DNA from 2 places in the Micrococcus sp. iso_229 genome. Region 2 is predicted to be linked to the other one. Evidence: predicted binding sites of a transcription regulator. Region 2 holds the regulator's gene; the other holds the start of a gene.
The links. Region 2 encodes LexA, which represses DNA repair genes until DNA is damaged. Its sites were predicted from a motif close to TCGAACANNTGTTCGA; they were not measured.

Region 1 (3,405 bases), 340 kb from region 2:
GTGGTAGATCTCATGGCGGCGGGCGGACTCCACGTCGATGTCGATGTCCGGGAGGGTGGAGCGGTCGGTGGAGAGGAAGCGCTCCATGATCAGGCCGTTGGCCATGGGGTCGACATGGGAGATGCGCAGGGCGTGGTTGACGAGGGAGGAGGCGCCGGAGCCGCGGGCGGCCACGCGGATGCCCATGCCCTCGATGAGGTCGACGACGGCGGCCACGGTGAGGAAGTAGGAGGAGAAGCCGAGTCGGGTGATGATGCCGAGCTCGTGCTCGGCGCGGTCCTGCAGGTCCCGGGCCGCCTGGCTGGTGCCGGGGAGGCCTCCCCCGGTGTGGAGGTGGGGGTAGCGGGCGAGGAGGCCGGTGCGGGTGCGCTCGCGCAGCACGTGCTCCGGGGGGCCGTCGATGCCGATGACGGCGGCCTCCGGGACGCGGGGCACGCCCCAGCCGAGGTCGGTCTCGGGGTCGAGCGCGCAGGCCTCGGCGAGGCGGCGGGTGGCCTCGAGCAGGGGGGCGGGGCGGTCGTCGGCGGCGAAGGCGATCTCGTGGGCGATGCGGTGCATGGCGGCGGTGGACTTGAGCCAGCCCTGCCCGTTGGGCTGCAGGTCGTGGAGGGCGTCGAGGGAGCTGAGGGCACGGACGGCGTCGAGGACGTCCGCGGTGGCGGCACCGTCCGGGGCCGCGTAGCGCACGGCGTTGGTCAGGACGGCGGGGATGCGGGCCTGGCGGGCGGCGCGGAGGGTCTTCACGGCGTGCCCGGTGTCGAGGCGTCGGCCGGGGGCGGAGAGGTGGGTGACGACATCGGCGTGGGGGCTGCCTGCGGGCAGGGCCGCCTTCCAGCGGCGCAGGGCGGTGAGGCCGGCCGCGTACCGGCGGCGGGCCAGGTGGCGGCCGACGTCCGAATCCGGACCGAGGAGGACGAACAGCTCGGGGGTGGGCGGGTTGTCCCGGTTGGCGGCGGTGGGGACACGGCCGGCCGCCGCGGCGGCGAGCTCGGCGACGCTGGCCCAGGGGCTGCCGCCCGCCGCTCCCCCGGTGGTGCGGGCGTGGGCGGCGGAGACGAGCTCGCACAGGGAGCGGTAGCCCGAGCCATGACAGCCTCCTCGGGCGAGCACGACCACGCGGCCGGCCTCCTCGTCCTCGCTCCACCGGACGGCCAGGTCCACGCCCACGATCGGGGTGATGCCGTGGCGCAGGCAGGCGCCCACGTGCTTGGCCATGCCGTAGAGCCCGTCGCGGTCGGTGCAGGCCAGCAGGTCCATGTCCGCGGCCGCGGCGGCGGCCACGAGGTCCTCGGGCCAGCTGACTCCGTAGTGGGCGCTGAACGCGGAGGCGACGTGCAGGTGGGCGAAGGGGGCGGCGTCGCGTCCGGCCGCAGCGGCCCGGCTCATGCCGACCGCCTCAGGTCCTGGGCGTGCTCGTGGACGCGCACGAGCCGCCACCGGCCGGAGTCCAGGTGGTGGGCGACGTCGAGGGTCTGCAGGGGCGCGGCGCCGACCCGGGCCAGGCGGACCTGCAGCCGCCACATCTCGTGGTCCACGAGACCGGCGCCGCGGCCCTTCTCCGCGCGGACCTCCTCCGCCCACCAGCGGCGCCGCTCGAACCAGCGCACGGGGCGCTCTGCGAGGACGTAGTCCCGCCCGTTCCAGCGCAGCCCCTGCGGGGTGCCGTCTGCCCCGCACTCCACCGCCACCGACTGTGTGAGGACTCCCATTCTGCTTCTCTCCCTGTGCACTGCTGACCGGATCGACGACGGGGTGCCGTCGGGCGATGGGAGCGCGGCCCGTCCGGCGGACCGGACGCGGGGAAGAAGTGGGAAGGTGGGGCCGCACCCCCGATCGTACTCGAACATGTGTTCGAATGCGATGGGTGCGAACGTAGGGTAGCCGCCGGACACGTTAAGGACGCATGGCCCCGAGACGGGCGAGGCCGGGAACGCCCCTTTCGTGAGGCCGGCTGGCCGAGTCCTGGCCGTGGGCCTCGAACCCGACCCTGGGGCGCACATGCACGAGAAAATCGTCTCTTGGGCCGGAAGAAGTGCGCCGGCACGGTCCTGTGGACAATGCGAGCAGGACCACAATCCGTCTGCGTATACTCCGAACCAACCGGGCCTCGCATGCCACGAGCACCGCGCTGCGGGATCAGCGCGGGAGGCACGGACACACGACGGACGTCCAGTTGGAGGGGAAATGTCTCTCACCGCACCCGGGCGCGCCCTGCGCCGCCACCGATTCGCCCAGGCCGGCACGCTCAGCGTGGCCTTGGCGCTCGCACTGACCGCCTGCGGCGGGCAGTCCGAGCCCGCCGAGTCGTCGACGACGTCGCCCTCGTCCGCCAAGCCCGCCGTCGAGACGTCCGCGCCAGCGAGCACGAGCGAGACCGCGGGCGTCAGCTCATCCCCCACGGCCACGACGAGCGAGTCCGGCGAATACGTTCCCGCGTCTGCTGACGGTCCCGCGCGGAACGTGCCCAAGCCGGAGATGCCCGCCGCCATGAAGGAAGAGACCAAGGAGGGCGCCGAGGCGGCGATTCGCTATTTCTGGGACGCGCACTACTACGCCGAGCAGACCGGAGACACGGAACTCCTCGACTCTCTCTACAGCGAGTATTGCGAGTTCTGCCAGTTCAGCTCGCACGACCTGCAAATGATCTACAAAGACGGGGGGTGGTATACCGGTACTGAGGTACAGATCGATTCGATTCTGACTCATCGATCCGAAACCGGGTATGTTTCGACACTCCTTGTCACCACGGGCACAGGAACGGGGTACGCCAAGGGCGGGGTTGTTCCCGAGAACGGGGATGTGGAAGCGGCCTCCGAGCAGCCTTGGATCGCGGAGGTCTCGTTCAACCCCGAATCTTCACACTGGATTGTTGACGAGATGTCATATGAAGGTTCGATCGGATCTAACTGATGGGGCGCATCTGGATTGCATTAGTGGCATTATCAATCAGCCTCATGTTCGTGCCTGCCACTGCCGCCGCCACACCTTCACACGCACAAGACATCGAGTCGTGCACTTCTTCGAAGAGCCACTACTCAATAAATAAAAAGGGCATTGCGGCGAATAAGAGATGCTCAGATAGACACTCATCAATCTCGAGTTCAGTTGTTGCAACTGATGGCTCAGCGACCGCCGACCGCCCGGACCCACGCCTAGAGCACAAGACGGTCAGTGCATGCTTCTCAGGGCAGCTGGGCAATCCGGATTTCGAGAGCTGCCGAGAGCAAGAGGCGAACTTCTGCCCCGAAGGCTCATGGATCCGCGCACAGACGACAGACACTCGTCAACCTGATGCGAATCCCGTCTATGGCGCCCCCAAATGTTGGACGGCCAAGGCCTCCAGCAACGGCGCCCCGCCCGTCTCCATCGACGAGGTCCGCACGCTCCTCGTGCTGGAACCTGAGA
Region 2 (3,405 bases):
CCCAGGCGCGCGCCGGCCAGGGCGAACGCCTTGGACATGGTGCGCGTGACGATCAGCCGCTCACGGCCGGGCAGGAGCGTGAGGGCGGAGCGGGTGCCGGCGAGGGCGAACTCCGCGTAGGCCTCGTCCACGACGACCATCGCGCCGGGCCCGCCGGCAGCCTCGTTCTCCGCCTGCGCGGCGTACACGGCCTCGATGGTCGCCAGGTCCAGGGCGGTGCCCGTCGGGTTGTTGGGGGAGGCCAGGAAGACGACGTGCGGACGGTGCTCCCGCACCATGGCCGCCGCGTGCTCGGCGCTGAGGCTGTGGTCGTCGGCGCGGCCGCCGTCCACGAACACGGTGTCCGTGCCGCCGGCCAGCAGCGGGTACATGGAGTACGAGGGCAGGAAGCTCAGCAGGGTCCGCCCCGGGCCGCCGAAGGCCTGGAGGATCTGCTGCAGGATCTCGTTGGAGCCGTTGCCGGCCCACACGTGGTCCGCCGTGAGGCCGTGGCCGAGGTAGCCGGCGAGCGCATGTCGCAGCCCCGTGAACTCGCGGTCCGGGTAGCGGTTCAGCCCCCCGGCGACGGCCGCGACCCGCTCGGCGATCGCGGCGGCGACCTCCTCCGGCACCGGGTGCGTGTTCTCGTTGGTGTTGAGCATGTACGGCACGTCCAGCTGGGGGGCGCCGTAGGGGCTCAGGCCGCGGAGGTTCTCGCGCAGGGGCAGAGTGCTGAGGTCGGTCATGGCCGCCAGTCTAGGAACCGTGGAGGGCGAGGCCCGCCGTGCGTCACCGCATGGCCGGGACGAACAGCTCCTCACCCGGGGCGGGGGCCCGGCCCTCGAGCCCGTTGAGCTCGTCGATCGTGGCGATCACCTCGTAGACGTCCGCCTCCGGCGCCACCGTGGTGGCGATGGTCCACAGGCTGTCCCCGGGCATGACCGTGACGGACTGGGTGGCCGGTCCTGCGGTGTCCGCGGACACCGCGGCGGGCGACAGCAGCACACCCAGGAAGAAGGCGGCCGCCAGCGTGGCGGCCACGGCCGCGGCGATCACGGGGATCCCCCGCAGCACGAGGCGGCCGCGGCGGGTCAGACGGATGGTGGCCGGACGCGGCCGCGCGGTCGCGGGCGAGCCGGCGAACTGGGCGGTGGTGAGCGTCATGGTGTCCTCCTCCGGGGCGAGTGCCCTCCAGGCGATCGAACATCTGTTCGAATCCGTTCGAGTACTTTTCTAGCACAGGTGTTCGAGACACGCCACGACGAGATCGAACATATCTTTGAATGAGAGGCGGCTCTCCTCTAGGCTCGAGGCGATGCACGGACGCCCCGGAACGCCCCCGGGGACCGCCAGGACACAGGCAACCAGCGGGGGCGGACACGGTAAGCGTCCGGACGGCAGCCGGACGCCGGAACACGAGGCCGGCCACCATCACCCCCGGGAGAACGGACGGCAGCCATGAGCACCACCGACGATCAGCCGGCGGCGCGCGCGCCGCTCACCGACCGCCAGCGGCGGATCGTGCAGACCATCCGGGACGCGATCGCCGACCACGGCTACCCGCCCTCCATGCGCGAGATCGGCGACGCCGCGGGCCTGGCCTCGCTCTCCTCCGTCACGCACCAGCTCGGCCGTCTCGAGCGACACGGCTACATCCGGCGCGACCCGGGCCGCCCGCGTGCCCTCGAGGTGCTGCGCGACGTGGACGGCACCCCGCTGGGTGAGGCCGCCTCCCCCGCCGCTGCGCCGTCGTCGCAGGTCTCCGCGATCCCCGCGTGGCACACCGGCGCGGACGGGGCGGACAGCGTACCGGTCCCCTGGGTCGGCCGCATCGCGGCGGGCGGCCCCGTCCTGGCCGAGCAGCAGGTCGAGGACGTCATGGCGATCCCGCGCCGCCTCACGGGCGAGGGCGAGCTGTTCATGCTGCGCGTCACGGGCGACTCGATGGTGGACGCCGCGATCTGCGACGGCGACTGGGTGGTGGTGCGCCGGCAGGAGACGGCGGAGAACGGCGACATCGTCGCGGCCCTGCTCGACGACGAGGCCACGGTGAAGACCTTCCGCCGCCGTGACGGGCACACGTGGCTCCTGCCCCAGAACACGGCCTACGAGCCCATCCTCGGCGATCACGCCACCGTGATGGGGCGCGTCGTCACGGTCCTGCGCTCGCTCTGACCCGCGCCCTCCTACCGGGCCGGGCCGACGGTCCGAGGCCGAGCGAGGTCAATCGCCCGAGGCGAGCCGTGCCAGCACCCCGCGGACGACGTCGCCGTCCGTGGTGCGCCAGAAGTCCGGCAGGGCGCTCGTGATGTAGCCGCCGTACCGCTCGGTGGCCAGGCGGGGGTCCAGCACGGCCACCACGCCGCGGTCCGTCACGGAGCGCACGAGGCGCCCGGCGCCCTGGGCCATGCGCACGGCCGCGTGCGTGGCGGAGATCCGCATGAACCCGTTGCCGCCGTGCCGGGCGACGTCCCGGGTGCGGGCCTGGGAGAGCGGGTCGTCCGGCCGCGGGAACGGGATGCGGTCGATCACCACGAGCCGCAGCGAGTTCCCCGGCACGTCCACACCCTGCCACAGGCTCATGGTGCCGAACAGGGACGTGTCCGGCTCCTCGGCGAACTGGCGCACGAGGGCGGAGAGGGTCGCGTCCCCCTGACACAGGATCGTGGCCTTCGGCCCGAGCCGACGGCGCATCTCGGCGGCGGCGTCCTCAGCCGCCCGGCGCGAGGAGAACAGGCCGAGGGCCCCGCCCTGCGACGCCCTCAGGAGCGCCTCGAGCTCATCGAGGGACTCGGGCGAGGCCGTCCGGCCGGGCCGGGGCAGGTGCCGGGCCACGTAGAGCACGCCCTGACGCGGGTAGTCGAAGGGACTGCCGACGTCGAGGGCCTCGAACTTCGGGGCGTCCGGGCCGGCCAGGCCCACGTCGCCGGCCACCGAGTCGAACCGGCGCTCCCCCGAGCCCACGGTGAGCGTGGCGGAGGTGAGCACCGTCGTCGCCTTGCCGAACAGGCCCTCCCGCAGCTTGCCTGCCACCGAGAGCGGGGCCACGTAGAGCTGGGGCGGGTCTGTCTCGTCCCCCGGCTGCCAGCCCACGCCGGGCTCGAAGTGGCCGGGGCGGGTGGCCCACAGCACCTCGGGGAAGTCGGCCTCGGGCCGGGCCGCGAGCATGCGCTCCACCACCTCGAGGACCTCGAGGATCCGCGAGCGCGCCATCTGCCGTCCGCCGTCGGCGTCGGCCTCCTTGTCCTTGTCCTGGCCGAGGTCGGACAGGCACTGGCGCGCGGCCGTGAGGACGCCGGTGAGGGCCTGCTCCTGCACCTCGTCCGGGCCCGCGGCGATCAGGCCGGACGGGGTGTCCGTGAACGCGCGGTCCAGGGCCGCCCCGGCCTCGATCAGGTCCTCCACGGCTACGGTGGTGTGGCGGCG

Region 1: the regulator LexA is predicted to act here: its motif matches at 1,840-1,855, upstream of AC3RKA_RS05105 (DUF6504 family protein).

The regions. Positions count from the first base shown of each region.
Region 1 covers NZ_CM176514.1:1,086,173-1,089,577, reverse strand. The annotation lists gene AC3RKA_RS05110 (DNA polymerase III subunit alpha) at 1-1,386, opposite strand, end outside; gene AC3RKA_RS05105 (DUF6504 family protein) at 1,383-1,709, opposite strand; gene AC3RKA_RS05100 (DUF6318 family protein) at 2,185-2,910, shown strand; gene AC3RKA_RS05095 (PKD domain-containing protein) at 3,390-3,405, shown strand, end outside.
Region 2 covers NZ_CM176514.1:743,587-746,991, reverse strand. The annotation lists gene AC3RKA_RS03470 (histidinol-phosphate transaminase) at 1-725, opposite strand, end outside; gene AC3RKA_RS03465 (LysM peptidoglycan-binding domain-containing protein) at 769-1,143, opposite strand; gene lexA (transcriptional repressor LexA) at 1,438-2,154, shown strand; gene AC3RKA_RS03455 (ATP-dependent DNA helicase) at 2,203-3,405, opposite strand, start outside.